DNA from 3 places in the Kitasatospora sp. NPDC005856 genome. Region 3 is predicted to be linked to each of the others. Evidence: riboswitches for the same ligand, from Rfam matches in the RefSeq annotation. Region 3 holds a riboswitch; each other region holds the start of a gene.

Region 1 (5,454 bases), on a different contig from region 3:
CTCCCCGTTCACGGTCGTGATCACCCTGCCGGAGGGCGTCAGCCCGCAGGGCCCGTACTTCCCGTCCGACTGCCGGGTGACGGGCCACGGCCGCGTCGTGCGGTGCGTGTTCGGCGCCGGGCTGCGGGAGGGGCGCAGCGCGACCGCGCTCGTCCCGGTCCGGCTCGACCCTGAGCTGCCGGTGGGCAGACTGAGCGGCGGCTCGGTCACGGTGCGCAGCGCGGACGACCGGAACGAGGACGACAACCGGCAGCCGTTCGACATCACGGTGGCAGAGACGGCTGCCGGCGCCTGAACCGGCCGTATCCCGCCGGTGGGACCGGGCCGACCGGCGGGACCGGCCCGGCGGTGACCCCGGTCCTACCGGAAGACGCGGACGTAGTCGGCGGCGAACGTGATCGGGGCGGCCCCCTGCGGCGCCGGATGGTACTGCCCCGCAGACACGGAGAGGTTGAGGATCAGGTACGCCGACCAGTTGGCGCCGACGCCCCTGCCGTCCGAGAAGACCTTGACGCCGTTGACGTACCAGTCCACCGAATTGGCGCCGTAGTGGGTGCCGATGGTCACCCACCGGCCCTTCGCGACGGCGCTCGCGTCGGTGTGGTATCTGGCATTGCCCGGGTTGACGTGGTTGGTCAGCTCCAGCAGGTTCGGGTTGTCGGGGTGGTACTCGAATGAGTCGATCTCCCCGTTGCCGTTCTTCCAGGTCCACAGGGCCGGCCAGGCGCCGCTGTCGGCGGGCAGCTCGACCCGGGTCTCGGCGTAGTCGCCGGTCCTGACCTGGAAGCCCTCGTCGGAACCCTCGGTGGTCAGGAAGCCGGTGTTCCAGGACCGCTTGCCGTTCTCCAGGGCCGGACCGCCGGGCGTGGCGGTGAAGGTGGCGACCCCGTTGGCGACGCTGACGTTGTTCCTGTTCAGCCAGTCGAGCTTGTTGTCGCCCGGGTTGTGATTGGCGTACCGGTACGCGGTGCTCTTGTCGCCGACCCAGCGCCGGCCCCAGCTGATCGCGCCGTTGAACTCGTCCGACCAGGTCAGCGACTTGCCGGCGACCGGGGATGACGGCGCCGCGGTGCTCGGGTTCGGCGTGGTCGGCTTGGTCGTCGGATCGGTGGTCGGGGCCGGGGTCGGGGCCGGGGTCGGGGTCGGGGTCGGGGTCGGCGTGGACGTCCCGGCCGCCGAGACCACCAGCCGCTGCGAGGACAGGTTGTGCCAGGTGCCGCCGAGGTCCTGCCAGAAGCCGAACCGGGTGTACGTCCCGGCAGGCAGGGCACGCGCGCCGCTGGTGAAGTCGAACCCGCTCGGGCAGATCTGCACGTCGGAGGCCTTGCCGGGGAAGTCGAGGTTGTTGCCGCGCGCGTCGCGCACGCCCACGCCGACAGTCCTCGCGGTGACGCAGGCCGAGGAGTGCAGACCGAGCGAGGCGGCGGTGGCCTTGCCCGCGACCATGGTGGCGGGGCCGAGCCGGTCCTGGGTGACGGTCGGCGCGGAGACCGTCGGCACGGCGGTCACGGTCGGCGCGGTCACGGTCGGCGCCGTGACGGTCGGCGCCGTGACGGCCTGGGCCCCGCTGACGGACGACAGGCCGAGCAGACCGGCACCGCTGATGGCGAGCGCCCCGGTGGCGGCGAGGGCGGCGTTGCGGCCGCGGCGGGACGGACGGGCGTGGCGTGGACCGCGACGGCGGGCGGGCGCGAGCGCGGGCCGCGGCATGGAGCCGGCAGGCTTGGGCATGGGGGTGACCTCTGCGACGCCTGCGAGGTGAGCTGTCGGGTTCGGGCTGAGGCTGCCCGGCCACCTGGGGAGCGGCTTCACCCCTAGCCGCGGCCCGTACGCAGGGGCGTACGGGCCGGGCGCTGACCTTGGTTCCCCCGCTCCCGTCCGCTGTGGTGCTCGGTGACCCGCCCACGGGTGGACAGGACTCGGCGTCCCGGCGGCGGGGTCCGCGAGGGCGGACGACCGTTGCAGGCTAGGCAGGCCGTACGTGAGCGGACAACTCGGCCGGGCGGGTTGTCGCGCAGCTCACAGCGGTGTCGATCAACGACGCTGCGTGGCAGCCGAGTTGATCACGGACAGGGCGGGAGGAGTAGGACGGGGATCACCCAGCCGGCCGGGCGGCAGGAGCGGTGTGCGGCCCTGCCCATGTGCCGGTCGCACACCCGGGCGGCCGCGTGATGGCGGACCGTACCGTGGCGACTGCCTGACCGAGTGCACCCGGTCGGATAAATTGGAGGTCGGACATCATCCGCCGTGCACAAGAGCGGCGAGCCCGACCGGATGCTCGCCACGACCTGACAGAGACGAGGACCCGCCCCACCATGACCGCGCCCCTGCCCGCCTTCGCCGGCCGCACCTACCTCTTCCAGGCCGACAACGGCGCGGCCTTCCGCAACACCTACTCGGCCGACGGCACGCGGCTGCGCTGGGAGGGCCTCGGCGAGTCCGCGGGCCAGTGGGAGGACGTGCGGCTGCACGTCGCCGAGGTCGCGCCCGAGATCTACTTCGTCAGCTGGACCGAACAGAGCGGGATCACCGTCAGCCACGTGATGGACCTCGGCAAGCTGACCGTGCGGGCCTTCTGGACCTTCGAGGGCGAGGGCGGCCGGGTCGGCGAGCTGCACACCGGGACGCTGGAGCGGGTGGCCTGAGCGCTGGGACCGCCGGACGGGGCCGGACGGCTCCTGAACGACCTGGACGACCTGGACGACCTGGACGACCTGAATGATCGAACCCCCGGGGCTGAGGCTCCGGGGGTTCGATCATTCGGCCGGTCAGGCTCGGCCGGGTCCGTTCAGACGGTCTGGTTCGGCACCTTGAGGTGCTGGGACAGCCACTCCAGCGAGGAGGGCAGCAGGGCGCTCCAGGTCTCGAAGTTGTGGCCGCCGTTGTCCAGCATGCTGTACGAGACCTTCATCGGGCTCTGTACCGCGTTGACGAAGGCCTCGGTCTCCTGCCGGTAGTTGCCGTCCCCCTTCTTGGTGCCGGCCAGCAGCACGGACACCTTCGGCTGCGGCAGGTTCTTCAGCCGCCACATCAGGTTGGCCTCGTCGCGGCGCTGCTTGCTGCCGCCGAAGAGGTCACCCGTGGTCGGGTCGTCGGCCGCGTCGTAGTAGGCGGAGAGCGCGACGGCGGTCGGGAAGACGTCCGGGTGGCGCATGGCCAGCTTGAGCGCGCAGTAGCCACCGGTCGAGTTGCCCATGAAGGCCCAGGCCTGCGGGTCCGAGGAGACCCGGTAGCTGGCCTGGATCGCCGAGGGCACGTCCTTGGTGAAGTAGGTGTCGGACTGCGGGCCGTTCGGGATGTCCTCGCACTCGGTGTCCTGCGGCAGCGCGGGCGAGGGACGCACCAGGACCATGACGGTCGGCTGCATCCGCCCTTCCTGCAGCAGCTTGAGCGCGGCACCCGGGTAGTTGAAGCGGGTGATCAGGTTCTCGGCGATTCCTGGGAATCCGGTGCTGACGATCACGGCCGGGAACTGCTTCTGGGCGTACTCCGGCTGGAAGTACTGCGGGGGCAGGTAGACGTAGCCCTCGGTGGACAGCCGGCTGACCGCGCCGTCGATCCGGACCTTGCGGATCTCGCCGGACTGGCTGGGCTCACGGCCCATCGCGCCGCCGCCCTTGACCGCGGCCTGGCCCATCGTCTCCACCATCAGCCGGCCGGAGGCGTCCGCCTTGTTGTGGATGACCACCGGTCCGGTGTCGCCGATGCCCAGCAGGTCGCCCCAACTGCTGTAGAAGGCGAAGTAGTTGTTGGCGACCAGGCCGAGCGTGGCGAGCACCGCGAGCTGGGTGGCGAGCAGTGCGCCGATCCGGCCGAGCACCGCCCGCCAGCTCTTCTTCGCGAGTCTGGGCCACAGCCAGACCGTGCCGACCATCATTGCGACCGCGATCAGTGCGGTCAGCGCCAGCACCTTGTGGCTCGTCAGACCCATGCCCTGCTTGCTCCCACGCCTCGAACTCCAGTCCCCTCCGCTGGGGACATCCGAGGAGGTCACCCCGGTTCCCCCTGCCGGGGCGCGAGGATCAACCCTAACCCCAGCTGGGAGGAAGCTGACGGCGGCTGGGAGGTCACGGGGAGCGGGGCGGAGCGATGACAACGTTCAGATAACAGATTTCGAAAGTTGTCATCTGAAATCTGTCGGCTGTCGGCTGTCGGCTGTCGGCTGTCGGCTGTCGGCTGTCGACCACGGTCACCCCCCTGACCCCCGGCCCGGGCTCAGCCGACCCGCCCCCACAGCCGTAGCCCCGCTGCGAGCTCGCGCATGCAGCGCGCGCCGAGATCCTGCGGGGAACCCGGACCGGCGAGCGGCGCATCGGAGGAGGCCCACTGCTCCAGGGCCACCCGGATCGCCGCGGTCGCGGCGGCGGCCGCCAGCCGGATCTCCAGCGGGTCGGTGCCGTCCGGGCAGCGCTCGGTGAGGGCGGCCCGCAGCCGCTCCTCCGAGTCGGCGTGGACGCGCTGCCAGGTGGCGTTCAGCTTCGGGTCGCGCAACAGACCGCGGGCCCACCGCATCATCTCCGCCCGCGCGTCGTCGGCCGGGGTCAGCGACGCGACCGCCGCACGCTCCAGCGCCTCGAGTAGCGGCAGGTCCGCGGGGCTCGCCGCGAACAGCTCCACCCACTCCTGCCCGCCCGACGCGAGCAGCGGGGCGACGGCGTCCTCCTTGACGGAGAAGTACCGGTAGAAGGTGCGCAGCGAGATGCCCGCGGCGAGGGCGATCTCCTCGGCGGTGGTCGCGTCCGTGCCCCGTTCGGCGAAGAGCGCGGCGGCGGTACGGGCGATCTCCAGCCGGGTGGCCTCACGGCGGCGCTGGGTCAGGGTCGGGCGTCCGGTCACGGGGTCAGCCTACGCGTGCGGATGCCAAGGCGGCACGTCGCGACGGTTCGGCACGAATGGACTTGTTGGCACAACGTGTCACCTAGGCGTACCGTGCCTCTTGAGGTCGAGAGACCACGAACGAACGGAGTACCACCATGGACCGCTTCAGCGGACGGAACGTGCTGATCACCGGCGGCGGCTCTGGCATCGGCCAGGCCACCGTGCACCGGATCCTCGCCGAGGGCGGGAAGGTCGTCGCCGTCGACGTCGACGAGGACGGCCTGAAGAGGACCCTGGACCGCGCCACCACCGAGGGCACCGCGGACCGCCTGACCACCCAGGTGCTGGACGTCTCGGACGAGGCGGCCGTCGTCGCGGGCGTGGCCGAGGCGGTCGCCGGCCTGGGCGGCCTGGACGTGCTGGTCAACGCGGCCGGCATCCTCCGCTCCTCGCACACCCACGCGACCAGCCTGGAGTTCTGGAACAAGCTCCTCGCGGTGAACCTGACCGGCACCTTCCTGATGACCCGCGAGGCGCTCCCCGCGCTGCTCGCCGGCGGCAAGGGCGTGGTGGTCAACTTCAGCTCCACCTCCGCGAGCTTCGCCCACCCCTACATGGCCGCGTACGCCGCGACCA
Region 2 (5,454 bases), on a different contig from region 3:
GCTGCTCGACCTGCTGGCGCGCGTGGTCGGCCTTCGCCCGCTGGGCGGAGATCTCGGCGCGCTGGGAGATGAACTGCCGCGTCGGGTAGGCGAGGATCGCCACCAGCGAGCAGAGCACCAGGACGAGGACGGTCGCCCGGCTCGTGAACCGGGGCCGGGCCGCCAAGCCCGGGATCCTCCAGCCAGCCATCTCCCGTATCCCCTCCTGGTCGCGACGGTGCCCCGCCGTCCACCCTACGGGGTGAACGGCGGGGCACCGGTCAGGCGTGCGCTACCGGGAGCGCTCGGGCCGAGCGCGCGGGGGCTCGGGCCTTGTGCGCCGGGCGCTCGGCCCACGTGAGCGCAGTGCTCGGGCCTCGCGCTCGCTGTGCCGGTTACTCCGCGGAGCGGAAGCGCGGGAAGGCGCCGCGACCGGCGTACTCGGCGGCGTCGTCGAGGATCTCCTCGATGCGCAGCAGCTGGTTGTACTTGGCGACGCGCTCGGAGCGGGCCGGGGCACCGGTCTTGATCTGGCCGCAGTTGGTGGCGACGGCCAGGTCGGCGATGGTGACGTCCTCGGTCTCGCCGGAGCGGTGCGACATCATGCAGCGGTAGCCGTTGCGCTGGGCCAGCTCGACGGCGTCCAGGGTCTCGGTCAGCGAGCCGATCTGGTTCACCTTCACCAGCAGCGCGTTGGCGGTGCCGGTCTCGATGCCGCGGGCCAGGCGGGCCGGGTTGGTGACGAACAGGTCGTCGCCGACCAGCTGGACCTTGTCGCCCAGCTTGTCGGTCATGGCCTTCCAGCCGTCCCAGTCGGACTCGTCCAGCGGGTCCTCGATGGAGACCAGCGGGTAGGCGGCGACCAGCCCGGCGTAGTACTCGATGAGCTCGGCGGAGGTGAGCGCCTTGCCCTCGAACTGGTAGGCGCCGTCCTCGTAGAACTCGGAGGAGGCGACGTCCAGGGCCAGCGCGACGTCACGGCCGGGCTCGTAGCCGGCCTTCTGGATGGCCTCGACGATGAGGTCCAGGGCCTCGCGGTTGGAGTCCAGGTTCGGGGCGAAGCCGCCCTCGTCGCCCAGGCCGGTGGACAGGCCGCGCTCCTTCAGCACGCCCTTGAGCGTGTGGTAGACCTCGACGCCCCAGCGGACGGCCTCGGAGAAGGACTCCGCGCCGATCGGGGCGATCATGAACTCCTGGATGTCGACGTTGGAGTCCGCGTGCGACCCACCGTTGAGGATGTTCATCATCGGGACCGGCAGGACGTGCGCGTTCGGGCCGCCCAGGTAGCGGAACAGCGGCAGGTCGCTGGCCTCGGAGGCGGCGTGCGCGACGGCCAGCGAGACGCCCAGGATGGCGTTGGCGCCCAGCGAGGACTTGTCCGGGGTGGCGTCCAGGTCCAGCATGGCCTGGTCGATCAGGCGCTGCTCGGTGGCGTCGTAGCCGACGAGCTCCGGGCCGATCTGCTCGATGACGGCCAGGACGGCCTTCTCGACGCCCTTGCCGAAGTAGCGGTTCTTGTCACCGTCGCGCAGCTCCAGGGCCTCGAAGGCACCGGTGGAGGCACCCGACGGCACAGCGGCACGACCCGTGCTGCCGTCGTCGAGGCCGACCTCGACCTCGACCGTGGGGTTGCCGCGCGAGTCGAGGATCTCACGGGCTACGACGACATCGATGGACGGCACGAGGCATCTCCTTGCGGAAGCAGGGTCCGGTCTGACGGTGGTGCTGTCAGCAGGACGATTGCGGAGTCGTTACGACCAGAGCCTAACCGCCCGGGCTCCCGGGGCCACGTCCGCCTCGGTCCCGTCTCAGCGTGTGGCCCCACTACCCACCGGTAGTTCACCTGCTTGTCCCAGCTTGTCCCACCGGAGCGGGCGAATGCGGACGAAGGGGACCGGTAGGACCGGTCCCCTTCGGACGGCGGGGTGAGGCGGCGCCGGCGCCGGGCGCGTCGGCGGGCGCGGCTTGCGGCCGCGGGCACGGCCGCGGCTTGCGATCGCGGGCGCTACGGGCCGGCGTCGGGCGGGCCGGCGTCGGGCGGGCCGGCTCAGCCGAAGTGCAGCACCTGGCCGGGCATGATCAGGTTCGGGTCGCCGCCGACGGTGGCGTGGTTCTGCTCGTACAGCGCGTGCCAGCCGCCGGACACGCCCTGGGCGGTGGCGATGGTCGACAGGGTGTCACCGGCGCGGACGGTGTAGTCGTGGCCGGCGGCCTGCGGGGCCGACTGCGCGGCCTGCGGGGCGTACTGCGGCTGGGCGGCGGCCTGGCCGGCGTACTGCTGGTAGACGCCCTGGTGGCTGGTCCAGTACCAGGCGCCGTTGTTCTGGTACCAGTACACCTTGGCGTCGGCGTCCCAGCCGGCCTTGCCGGAGAAGCCCGGGGCCTGCGGCTGCGCCTGCTGCTGCGGGGCGGCCTGCTGGACCGGCTGCGCGGCGGGCTTCTGGGCCGGCTTCTGGGCGACGGGCTGCTGCGCGACCGGCTTCTCGGCCGGCTTGGCGGCGGGCTTCGGGGTCTGCTGCTTGGGGGCGGACTGCGGCTTGGCGTCCGAGGAGGTGTCGACCGCGGCCGGGGCGCCGCCCTTGGTCAGACCGGCCTTCTGGGAGCAGACCGGCCAGGCGCCCGGACCCTGCGAGGCCAGCACCTTCTCGGCGACCGAGATCTGCTGGCCCTTGCTGGCCTGGTTGGCCTGCGGCGCGTAGGCGGTGCCGCCGTACGCCTTCCAGGTGCTGGAGGTGAACTGGAGGCCGCCGTAGAAGCCGTTGCCGGTGTTGATGCTCCAGTTGCCGCCGCTCTCGCACTGGGCGACGGCGTCCCAGGTGGAGGCCGGGGCCGCGGAGGCGCCGGTGGCGGTGAGGAGCGGCATCGCGAGTCCGACGCCGGCCACACCGGCGACGGCGATGGCCTTCTCGGCCTGGGTGCGACGACGGTGACGGCCAGTTCCAACGAACAGCATGAAGAGGTCCCTCTCCGCACGCCTGCGAGGTGAGCTGTCGGGTTCGGACCGGGAGGTGGCCCGGCCGCCGTATGCGGAAACGTTCCGCTCGGGCGGCTTCACCCCAAGCCGTGGGGAGACGGCAAAAAACCTGGTTCCCCCGCCCCTGCCCAGGGTTCTGGTCGGTTTCCCGTGGCGCGGCGGGCAGGACTCGGCGTTCCGCGTACGAGGTCCGCAGCTGCGAACTCCAGGGAGAGTAGACAGATCTTCAGACCAATCACAAGCTCATATCGTCGATATCACACGATAATTACGGCCTGTGCTCGATCGCCTACCAACGGCGGTGTTATGTCCGGATTGATGGTTGTTCACACCCCCGCCAGCAGGCGATTCGCGACGTCCCGTCAGCGCGACCTCAGCGTGTCGCGGGCGCGGCGGGAGCGTTCGGAGAGGCCTCCGGAGGGGTGCGCGGAGGAGTGTGCGGAGGAGCGTGCGGAGAGCGGTTCTCCGGGCTGAATTCCACCGGAAGTTCGCGCAGCCCACGCATGATCAGACCGCCGCGCCACCGCAGATCCTCCGGGCGTTCCGCGAGCCGCAGATCCGGCAGCCGGGAGAGCAGCGTGGCCAGCGCGGCACGGCCCTCCAGCCGGGCGAGCGGAGCGCCGATGCAGTAGTGGATGCCGTGCCCGAAGCCCAGGTGGGGGTTGTCCGTTCGGGCCAGGTCCAGGGTGTTCTCGTCCGCGAACCGGGCCGGGTCGCGGTCCGCCGCGGCGAGCACCACCAGCACCGGATCGCCGACCGGGATGTCCACCCCGCCGATGGTCAGCGGACGGGTCGCGAACCGCCAGGTCGCCAGCTCCACCGGCCCGTCGTAGCGCAGGAGTTCCTCGATGCCGGTCTCCAGCAGCGCGCTCTCCCCGCGGGCCACCGACTCCTGCAGCAACCGGCGCTGCTCCGGATTGCGCAGCAGGGCGTACGTGCCGTTGCCGATCAGGTTCACGGTCGTCTCGAAGCCCGCGAACAGGAGGATGAAGGCCATCGCCGCGGCCTCGTTCTCGGTCAGGTGCTCGCCGTGGTCGCCCGCCCGGATCAGACCGGAGATCAGGTCGTCCCCGAGGTCCGCGCGCTTGCGGTGGATCAGCTCCAGCAGGTACGCCCGCATCCGCTTCACCGCCCGCCCCACGCCGCCGCGTTGGCCACTGCCGTGTCCCGGCTTCGTGTGTCGCAGCATCATCCCGGCCCAGTCGCGGAAGTCGTCCTGGTCCTCGGCCGGCACCCCGAGCATGTCGCAGATCGCGTAGATGGGCAGCGGGAAGGCGAACTCGTGGATCAGGTCCGCCGAACCGCGCTGCGCGAAGCCGTCGATCAGCCGGTCGGTGAGCTGCTGCACCCGCGGCTCGAACTCGGCCACCCGGCGCGGGGTGAACGCCTTCGACACCAGCCGGCGCAGCCGGGTGTGGTCCGGCGGGTCGATGTTCAGCAGGTGGGTCATCAGGTCCGCCTGCCGCTCCCCCGGGATGCCCACCCGGCCGGTGCGGTGCGCCTGCTCACTGTGGTGCGCCGGGTTCTTCGACAGCCGGCTGTCCGCGAGCGCCTGCCGGGCGTCCGCGTACCTGGTCACCAGCCAGGCCTCCACCCCGCTCGGCAGCGTGGTGCGGTGCACCGGGGCGTGCTCGCGCAGCCAGGCGTAGGCGGGGTACGGGTCGGAGGCGAACTCCCAGGTGAACAGCTGCGGGGCGGAGGCCTGGGCGGGGGCGTCGGACGGCGTCGCGGCGGGCCGGGCGGGGTCGGGCTGAGCTGGCATGGACCGACCGTATCCGGTGCGCCCGACCGCGGCCGTCGTGCCGACACTCCGTGGACGACCCGTCGACCGGCCGGGAACCGTCATGGACGGCTCATGGCCTGTCCGTGGACGGTCAGTGGACCGCCCGTGGACCGCCCGTGGACGGCTCTTGGCCGACTCTTGGCCGCGGGGTGGGCGTGAGTCTGGTCACCTGAGGGGTAATCCCTGTTGCGGAGGGTCAGGACGTGCCTACGATCCTCCGCAGTACGCGTGGGCGCCGGTGCGGTGTCGCCCACAGGGAGGAGCAGGCCATGCGGGTCAGCGGGTCAGTCGTCGTCATCGCGGTCCTCGACGGCGGTTCGGGCGCGGGCCTCGCCCGCCGGTTCGCCGCGGCCGGCGCCACCGGAATGCTGATCGCCGACCAGTACGTCGGCATCGCCGAGGACCTCGCCACCGAACTCGACCGGCCGGGCTGCCCCGTCGTCGGCGTCTGCGGCGACATCCGCCGCCCCAGCGACGTCGCCGCCCTCGTCGACACCGCCGAGAAGCACCTCGGACCGATCGACCTGTTCGCCGTGGCCGGCCCGGGCGGCGAGCGGATCATCTCGCTCGCCGAGCTGCCCGACCACCTCGACCTGGAACGGCTCGCCGAACTCGTCGTCCTCGTCGGCGAGGCCATCGGCGAACTCGTCCCGCCGCAGCGGCGGCCGGAGCCCACCGCCACGGCGGCCTGAGCGCCTACGCCTCGTCCGACTCTCCG
Region 3 (5,454 bases):
CACGCCGGTTGCCGTTACGGACCACTGAGTCATCGTCACGCCGCGAATTCTAGGGTGATGATCCTACGAAGGTGTGAACGGATCTCGCCAAGTGACCGGATCTCGTCAATATCGAGTCAATTCGGCGTCAATCGGGACTCGTTCGCCCGCGATCCCTCCGCCTGACGAGCCGTGGAGCGGCCTGACCGGCGACGGCGGGGAGCGCCGGAGTCGAGCCTGACGGCCGGATCGCGCTCCACGATGTGTGGGGCCTGTGCGCACGGTGTCGCCGAAGGGGTGCCGCCCGGTGCGCGAGCGGCGGCGCACGGGCGGCCCGCTGCGCGGGCCGGCCTCCTTCGCGGGCCGGACTCCCCCTGGGTCGGGCTCCTTCGCGGGCCGGACTCCTTCGTGGCCCGGCCTGCTACGCGGGCCAGGTGCGGAGGCCGGTGGTGAGGATGGCGATGAGCCGGTCGTGGGTGGTGGCGAGGTCCTCGGCGAGCTGGAAGGCGCCCGCGGTGGTGAGGGCGGCGAAGCCGTGGGCGAGGGAACGGACGGTGCGGGCGGCGTGGATCGCCTCGGAGCCGTCGAGGCCGTACTCCCGCAGCACGGCGACGATCACGCCGACGAGCCGGGCGGCCGCGTGGGCCAGCTCGTCGTCGGGCTGCGGGGCCTGCGGGAGGGCGCTGTAGCGGTGCGGGTGCTCGGTGGCGTACGCGTGGTAGGCGCGCATGACGGCGGCGACGGCGTCGTCCCCGCTGCGTCCGACGGCCGCGGTGGCCAGCCGGTCGGCCAGGTCCCCGGTGACCCGGACGGCGATCAGTCGCCGCAGTTCGGCCAGGCCGCCGCTGACGTGCTTGTACAGAGAAGGGGTGGCGACCCCGGCCCGGGCGGCGACGGAGGCCAGGGTGAGGGCCTCGGCGCCCTGCTCGTCGATGAGGGCGAGGGCGTGGTCGACGACCTGCCCGGGGGTCAGTCCTACGCGGGGCATGGGTTCGGTCTCTCCGTACGTACGGCGTCGGGTGGGTCGGACGGGGTGGGTCGGGGCTCAGCCGAGCTCGGCCAGGAACGGCAGCAGGGCGTCCGCGGTGGCGGTCGGGTTGTCGGCCATCGGATAGTGCCCGGACCCCTCGATCATCGCCTTGCGAGCGCCGAGCGCGGCGGCCTGCCGGTCGGCGACGAGCTCCGGCTTCGGGAAGTCGGGGTCCTTGCTGCCCATGACCACCAGCGCCGGGCACCGCACCGCGGCCGTCCAGCCGACCGGCGCCGAGTCGCCGTGGACCTGCCCGCGGACGGCGGCCTTGCGCCCCGGGGTGCGCAGCGCGGCGACCAGCCCGTCCACGTACGCGTCGAAGTCGGCGGGCTTGGCGCCCGGGAAGGCCATCCGACGCAGGTAGAAGCCCCAGGAGGCCGGCCAGTGGACGAGGGCGACGCCCATCAGGCCCATGACGGTGCGCATGAGGGCGCCCGGCGGCGGGTTCTCGACGAAGGCGTCGATCAGCACGATCCCGGCGACCCGCTCGGGCGCGTCCCCGGCGGCCTTGACGACGGTCGCCCCGGTGTAGGAGTTCCCGGCGAGGACGGCGCGCTCGATGCCGAGGTGGTCGAGCAGGGCGAGGACGTCGCCGGCGACGGCGGCGGGGCCGTAGTCGTCCCACGCGACGGAGGACTCGCCGAAGCCCCGCAGGTCCATGGTGACGACGCGGTGGCCGGCGGCGACGAGCAGTGGGCGCAGGTGCCGGTACGCGGCCCGGCTGTCGAGCATGCCCGGGAGCAGGACGACGGGGGTGCCGTGGCCCTGCCGGGTGTCGTCGAAGGCGACCCGGCCGCCGGGAACGGTCAGGTACTGGGTGCTCGGGGTGATGGTGCCGTTCATGGTGGTCCTCCTCGGGCCGCCGGTGCGGGACGTCGGCGGTGAGTGCCGATAGCCACAAAGCTAAGGCTAATAGCCTTAGCCGTCAAGCGGTCGGCCGTGGAGCGGTCACGCTCCCTCCACCTTGAACGGGTCGTGCTCGCTGAGCAGCTTCTCCAGCCGGGCCTGGTCCACCCGGGTGACCATCTCGTTGGACTCCTGCCGGTCCCGGATCACCTTCGCCAGCGTGAACGCGGAGGTGACGGTGTAGAGGAGGCCGATCCCGAGGAAGGCCCTGGTCCAGCCGCCGACCGGCAGGTAGGCGATCCCGGCGGCGAGGGCGGTGGCCGACAGGGCGAAGGAGAGGACGGCCTGGATGTGGTACGCGGCCGTGGTGCGGGTCTGCATCGGTGCGCTCATGGCGTCAGGATGCGGCCGTCCGGAGGGGGCGCACATGAGTAGCGGTACTCAGATGGGGCTGTGTACGGGAGGCCGGTTCGGCGGTGTCGTTCGTTGACGTCCGATCACTTTGCCCTAGGCTGCTCCGAACGGATGGCTTGGAATCGGAGCCTCCTAGGATTAACGTTTGATAACGCAGCGCGGTTGTCAACGCCGTACCCAGACGGCACCGTGCGCCGTCGCCTAATCCCGCGGACCCGCCTCCGGGCAGGTCGGGGAGCCGGGGAACCACGTTCCTTGGGGTGAATCGGCGGGGCCCCGGCCCGGCCGTAGGAGACCTTCCTGCTCCGAACCCGTCAGCTAACCCGGTAGGCGCGAAGGAAGGAAAGGAGCGCGCCTCCCGTGGCGTCGACGCACACCCCGGCACACCCGGCCGGCTTCGCAGCCGGTACCCAGCTCCTCGACCACCCCGGCACGGACGGCCCCGAGGCCTTCGGCCCGGAGGGCTTCGCCACGGAGGTCGAGACCAACCGGCACCGGATGCCGCGTCAGACCCGCGGAGCCTCCCCGCTGCTCGGCGTCACCGCCGTCGCCGCCACCCTGGGCGCCACCGGCTTCGCCTCGGCGACCCCGGCCGCCGCCCCCGCCGTCGAGGTCCCGGACGAGACTCCCGTCGCCCTCTCCGCCGACCCCGGCCTCGCGCTCGCCGCCCGCATCCAGAACCAGGCCGACAGCCAGCGCACCGCCGCCGAGGAGACCGCCCGGCTCCAGGCCGCGCAGGAGGCGGAGGCCAAGGCCGCCGCCAAGGAGGCCGAGGCCAAGCGCGCCGCCGAGGAGGCCGAGCGGGCCCAGGCCGCCGCCCTCACCCTCCCGGTGCAGGACTACCGGCTCTCCGCCCACTACGGCCAGAGCGCCCGCTACTGGGCCAACCTGCACACCGGTCTGGACTTCGCCGCCGACACCGGCACTCCGGTCCACGCGCTCGGCCAGGGCACCATCACCTCGGCCGGCTGGGCCGGCTCGTACGGCTACCGGATCGTCGAGACCCTGCCCGACGGCACCGAGATCTGGTACTGCCACCTCTCCTCGATCACCAAGGGCTCCGGCAAGGTCGCCGCCGGCCAGCAGATCGGCAAGGTCGGCGCGACCGGCAACGTCACCGGCCCGCACCTGCACATGGAGGTCCGCCCCGGCGGCGGCGCCCCGGTCGACCCGGAGCCCTGGCTCCAGCAGCGCGGCCTCAACCCCTGACCCACCCGCGACAGGCCCGGCGCACCCGCGCAGTGGCCCGACGCGCGCGCGAGGTCCGACGCACTCGCACGAAGGCCCCCGGCCCCGGAGCAGCCGCTCCGGGGCCGGGGGCCTTCGCCGTGCGGTCTCACTCCTCGGCGGGCAGCTGCGCCAGGTACGCCTCGATCTCCTCCTGGCCCGGCTCCGGCGCCAGCTCCGGGAACTCCGTCACCAGCAGCCGCGGCAGCCCGGGAACCGTCCAGTCGCCGAACAGGTCGAGCGCCGCGTCGACCGCCGCCTCCTCGAACTGCCCGAAGTCACCGGCCAGTTCGTCCGGCATCGGCCGCCCCTGCGCGGTCAGCTCGGCCAGGTTGCGGTAGCTGCGCCGCATCAGGCCCTGCTCCAGCAGTCGCCGGGCGCCGTCCGTGGCCATGCCGACCGACAGTACCCGGCCCGGGCCCCAGCCCTGCTCGTCCGGCTCGTCCAGCCAGCCGGCCGGCACCAGCGCCTCGTACGCGGCCAGCCGCTCCTCCTCCGCGAGCTCGCCGAAACCGGCCAGCCAGTCCCGCACCGCCGCTTCGTCGGTGACGTCCGCCCCGTGCGCGTGCAGCAGCAGCGCGTACAGCCGCGGCCAGGTCACCAGATCGGCGCGGCGCAGCAGCCCGGCCGCGACCTCGCCCTGCCACTCGGCCTCCGCGTGCAGCCGCTCCTGGCGCTTGGCGTTCAGCCGTCGGGCCGCCCGCTGGTGGTCGATCAGCAGCCGGACGGCGTCGCCGTAGGCGAGCGGGTCCTCCTCGGGTGCGGGTTGGACGTACAGGTGGAGCCGCTCGTAGAGCAGGTGCTCCACCGCGTTGGAGGTCAGTTCGGGCCAGCCGTCGTGCATCCTGCCCTCGCCCAGCTCCAGCAGCGCCAGCACCGCGCGCAGCGGCGCCCCGGCCACCGGCGCGCGGCCCTGCTCGGCCGCCCAGGCGAGCAGGTCGGCGGCCTTGGTGCGCGGGGCGAGCCGCAGGTCTTCGTCGTTCATAGTCCGAACGGTAGCCGCCGGGCGGGGATAGGGTCGGCAGCCATGGTCCCCGTACGACTCACCGGCCCGCGACTGGCCGTCCGCGAGTACCACCACACCGAGGAGGACGTGGACGCGCTGCACGCGCTGTTCGGCGACCCGGAGGTCACCCGGCACCTGCCCTTCGGGCCGAGCGACCGGGAGGACTGCGCCGACCAGATCGAGCTCTACCTGGAGGAGGCGATGGCCGAGGAGCGGGACACCTACCGGCTCGCCGTCACCAGGCTCGCCGACGCCGAGGAGCCGGCGGACGCGACGCCGATCGGGCAGGCCTCGCTCACGCTGGACGGGCACCGCGGCGCGCAGCTCGGGTGCGTGCTGGCCCGCGGGTGCTGGGGCCGCGGCTACGCGGGCGAGACCGTCGGCCTGCTCTGCGACTTCGCCTTCGGCGCACTGGGCCTGCACCGGCTGACCGCCCTGGTCGCCGTGGACAACGCGGCCTCCGTGAAGGTGCTCACCGGGCTGGGCTTCCGGCTGGAGGGCGGGCTGCGGCCCGGCGTGGTCGAGGACGGCGCCCGGGCCGAGTCGTTCCGCTACGCGCTGCTCGCCCACCAGTGGCCGGGAGCGGGCACCCGGGTGCCGGCGGCCGGCTGACCGCTCGCGGCGATCCGTCCGCGGCGGTCCGTCCGGGCGGAGGGGGGTTAACCCCACCCCGGATCCGCCAGGCCTCCGGATCCCGTCCGGTCGGCGCGTCCACCAGACTGGACCCCGTCAGCGGGACGAACGACCGACAGCACGAGGGGCCGGGGGCCGGGAGCATGAGCAGCAGCACGGAGGAGCGGGACGTCCTGGGCGGTCACGGTGACGACCCGAGCCCCGCCCGGGCCCGCCGGACCGGGCGGCGGCCGGCCGCGTGGCGGGCGCCGTTCTCGGCGTACTACTACCGCGAGGTCGGCTACGCGCTCAGCGGCCTGCCGGTGGCGATCGCCGGGTT

The links. Region 3 has a riboswitch for cyclic di-AMP ahead of ABZ449_RS20015 (M23 family metallopeptidase). Riboswitches for the same ligand answer to the same signal wherever they lie in the genome.
Region 1: another riboswitch for cyclic di-AMP. It lies ahead of ABZ449_RS01530 (hypothetical protein); the one in region 3 lies ahead of ABZ449_RS20015 (M23 family metallopeptidase).
Region 2: another riboswitch for cyclic di-AMP. It lies ahead of ABZ449_RS34760 (transglycosylase family protein); the one in region 3 lies ahead of ABZ449_RS20015 (M23 family metallopeptidase).

Annotation. Positions count from the first base shown of each region.
Region 1 covers NZ_JBEXWT010000001.1:355,121-360,574, reverse strand. The annotation lists gene ABZ449_RS01535 (hypothetical protein) at 1-295, shown strand, start outside; gene ABZ449_RS01530 (hypothetical protein) at 361-1,731, opposite strand; cyclic di-AMP (ydaO/yuaA leader) riboswitch at 1,734-1,899, opposite strand; gene ABZ449_RS01525 (MoaF N-terminal domain-containing protein) at 2,316-2,645, shown strand; gene ABZ449_RS01520 (alpha/beta hydrolase-fold protein) at 2,789-3,931, opposite strand; gene ABZ449_RS01515 (TetR family transcriptional regulator) at 4,216-4,836, opposite strand; gene ABZ449_RS01510 (SDR family oxidoreductase) at 4,974-5,454, shown strand, end outside.
Region 2 covers NZ_JBEXWT010000091.1:6,651-12,104, forward strand. The annotation lists gene ABZ449_RS34750 (septum formation initiator family protein) at 1-190, opposite strand, end outside; gene eno (phosphopyruvate hydratase) at 375-1,661, opposite strand; gene ABZ449_RS34760 (transglycosylase family protein) at 2,027-2,932, opposite strand; cyclic di-AMP (ydaO/yuaA leader) riboswitch at 2,938-3,105, opposite strand; gene ABZ449_RS34765 (cytochrome P450) at 3,327-4,715, opposite strand; gene ABZ449_RS34770 (SDR family NAD(P)-dependent oxidoreductase) at 5,006-5,428, shown strand; gene ABZ449_RS34775 (MazG family protein) at 5,433-5,454, opposite strand, start outside.
Region 3 covers NZ_JBEXWT010000031.1:16,309-21,762, reverse strand. The annotation lists gene ABZ449_RS20035 (ATP-binding protein) at 1-33, opposite strand, end outside; gene ABZ449_RS20030 (WHG domain-containing protein) at 401-967, opposite strand; gene ABZ449_RS20025 (alpha/beta hydrolase) at 1,025-1,852, opposite strand; gene ABZ449_RS20020 (YiaA/YiaB family inner membrane protein) at 1,958-2,248, opposite strand; cyclic di-AMP (ydaO/yuaA leader) riboswitch at 2,458-2,616, shown strand; gene ABZ449_RS20015 (M23 family metallopeptidase) at 2,630-3,478, shown strand; gene ABZ449_RS20010 (hypothetical protein) at 3,606-4,481, opposite strand; gene ABZ449_RS20005 (GNAT family N-acetyltransferase) at 4,524-5,114, shown strand; gene ABZ449_RS20000 (sensor domain-containing protein) at 5,279-5,454, shown strand, end outside.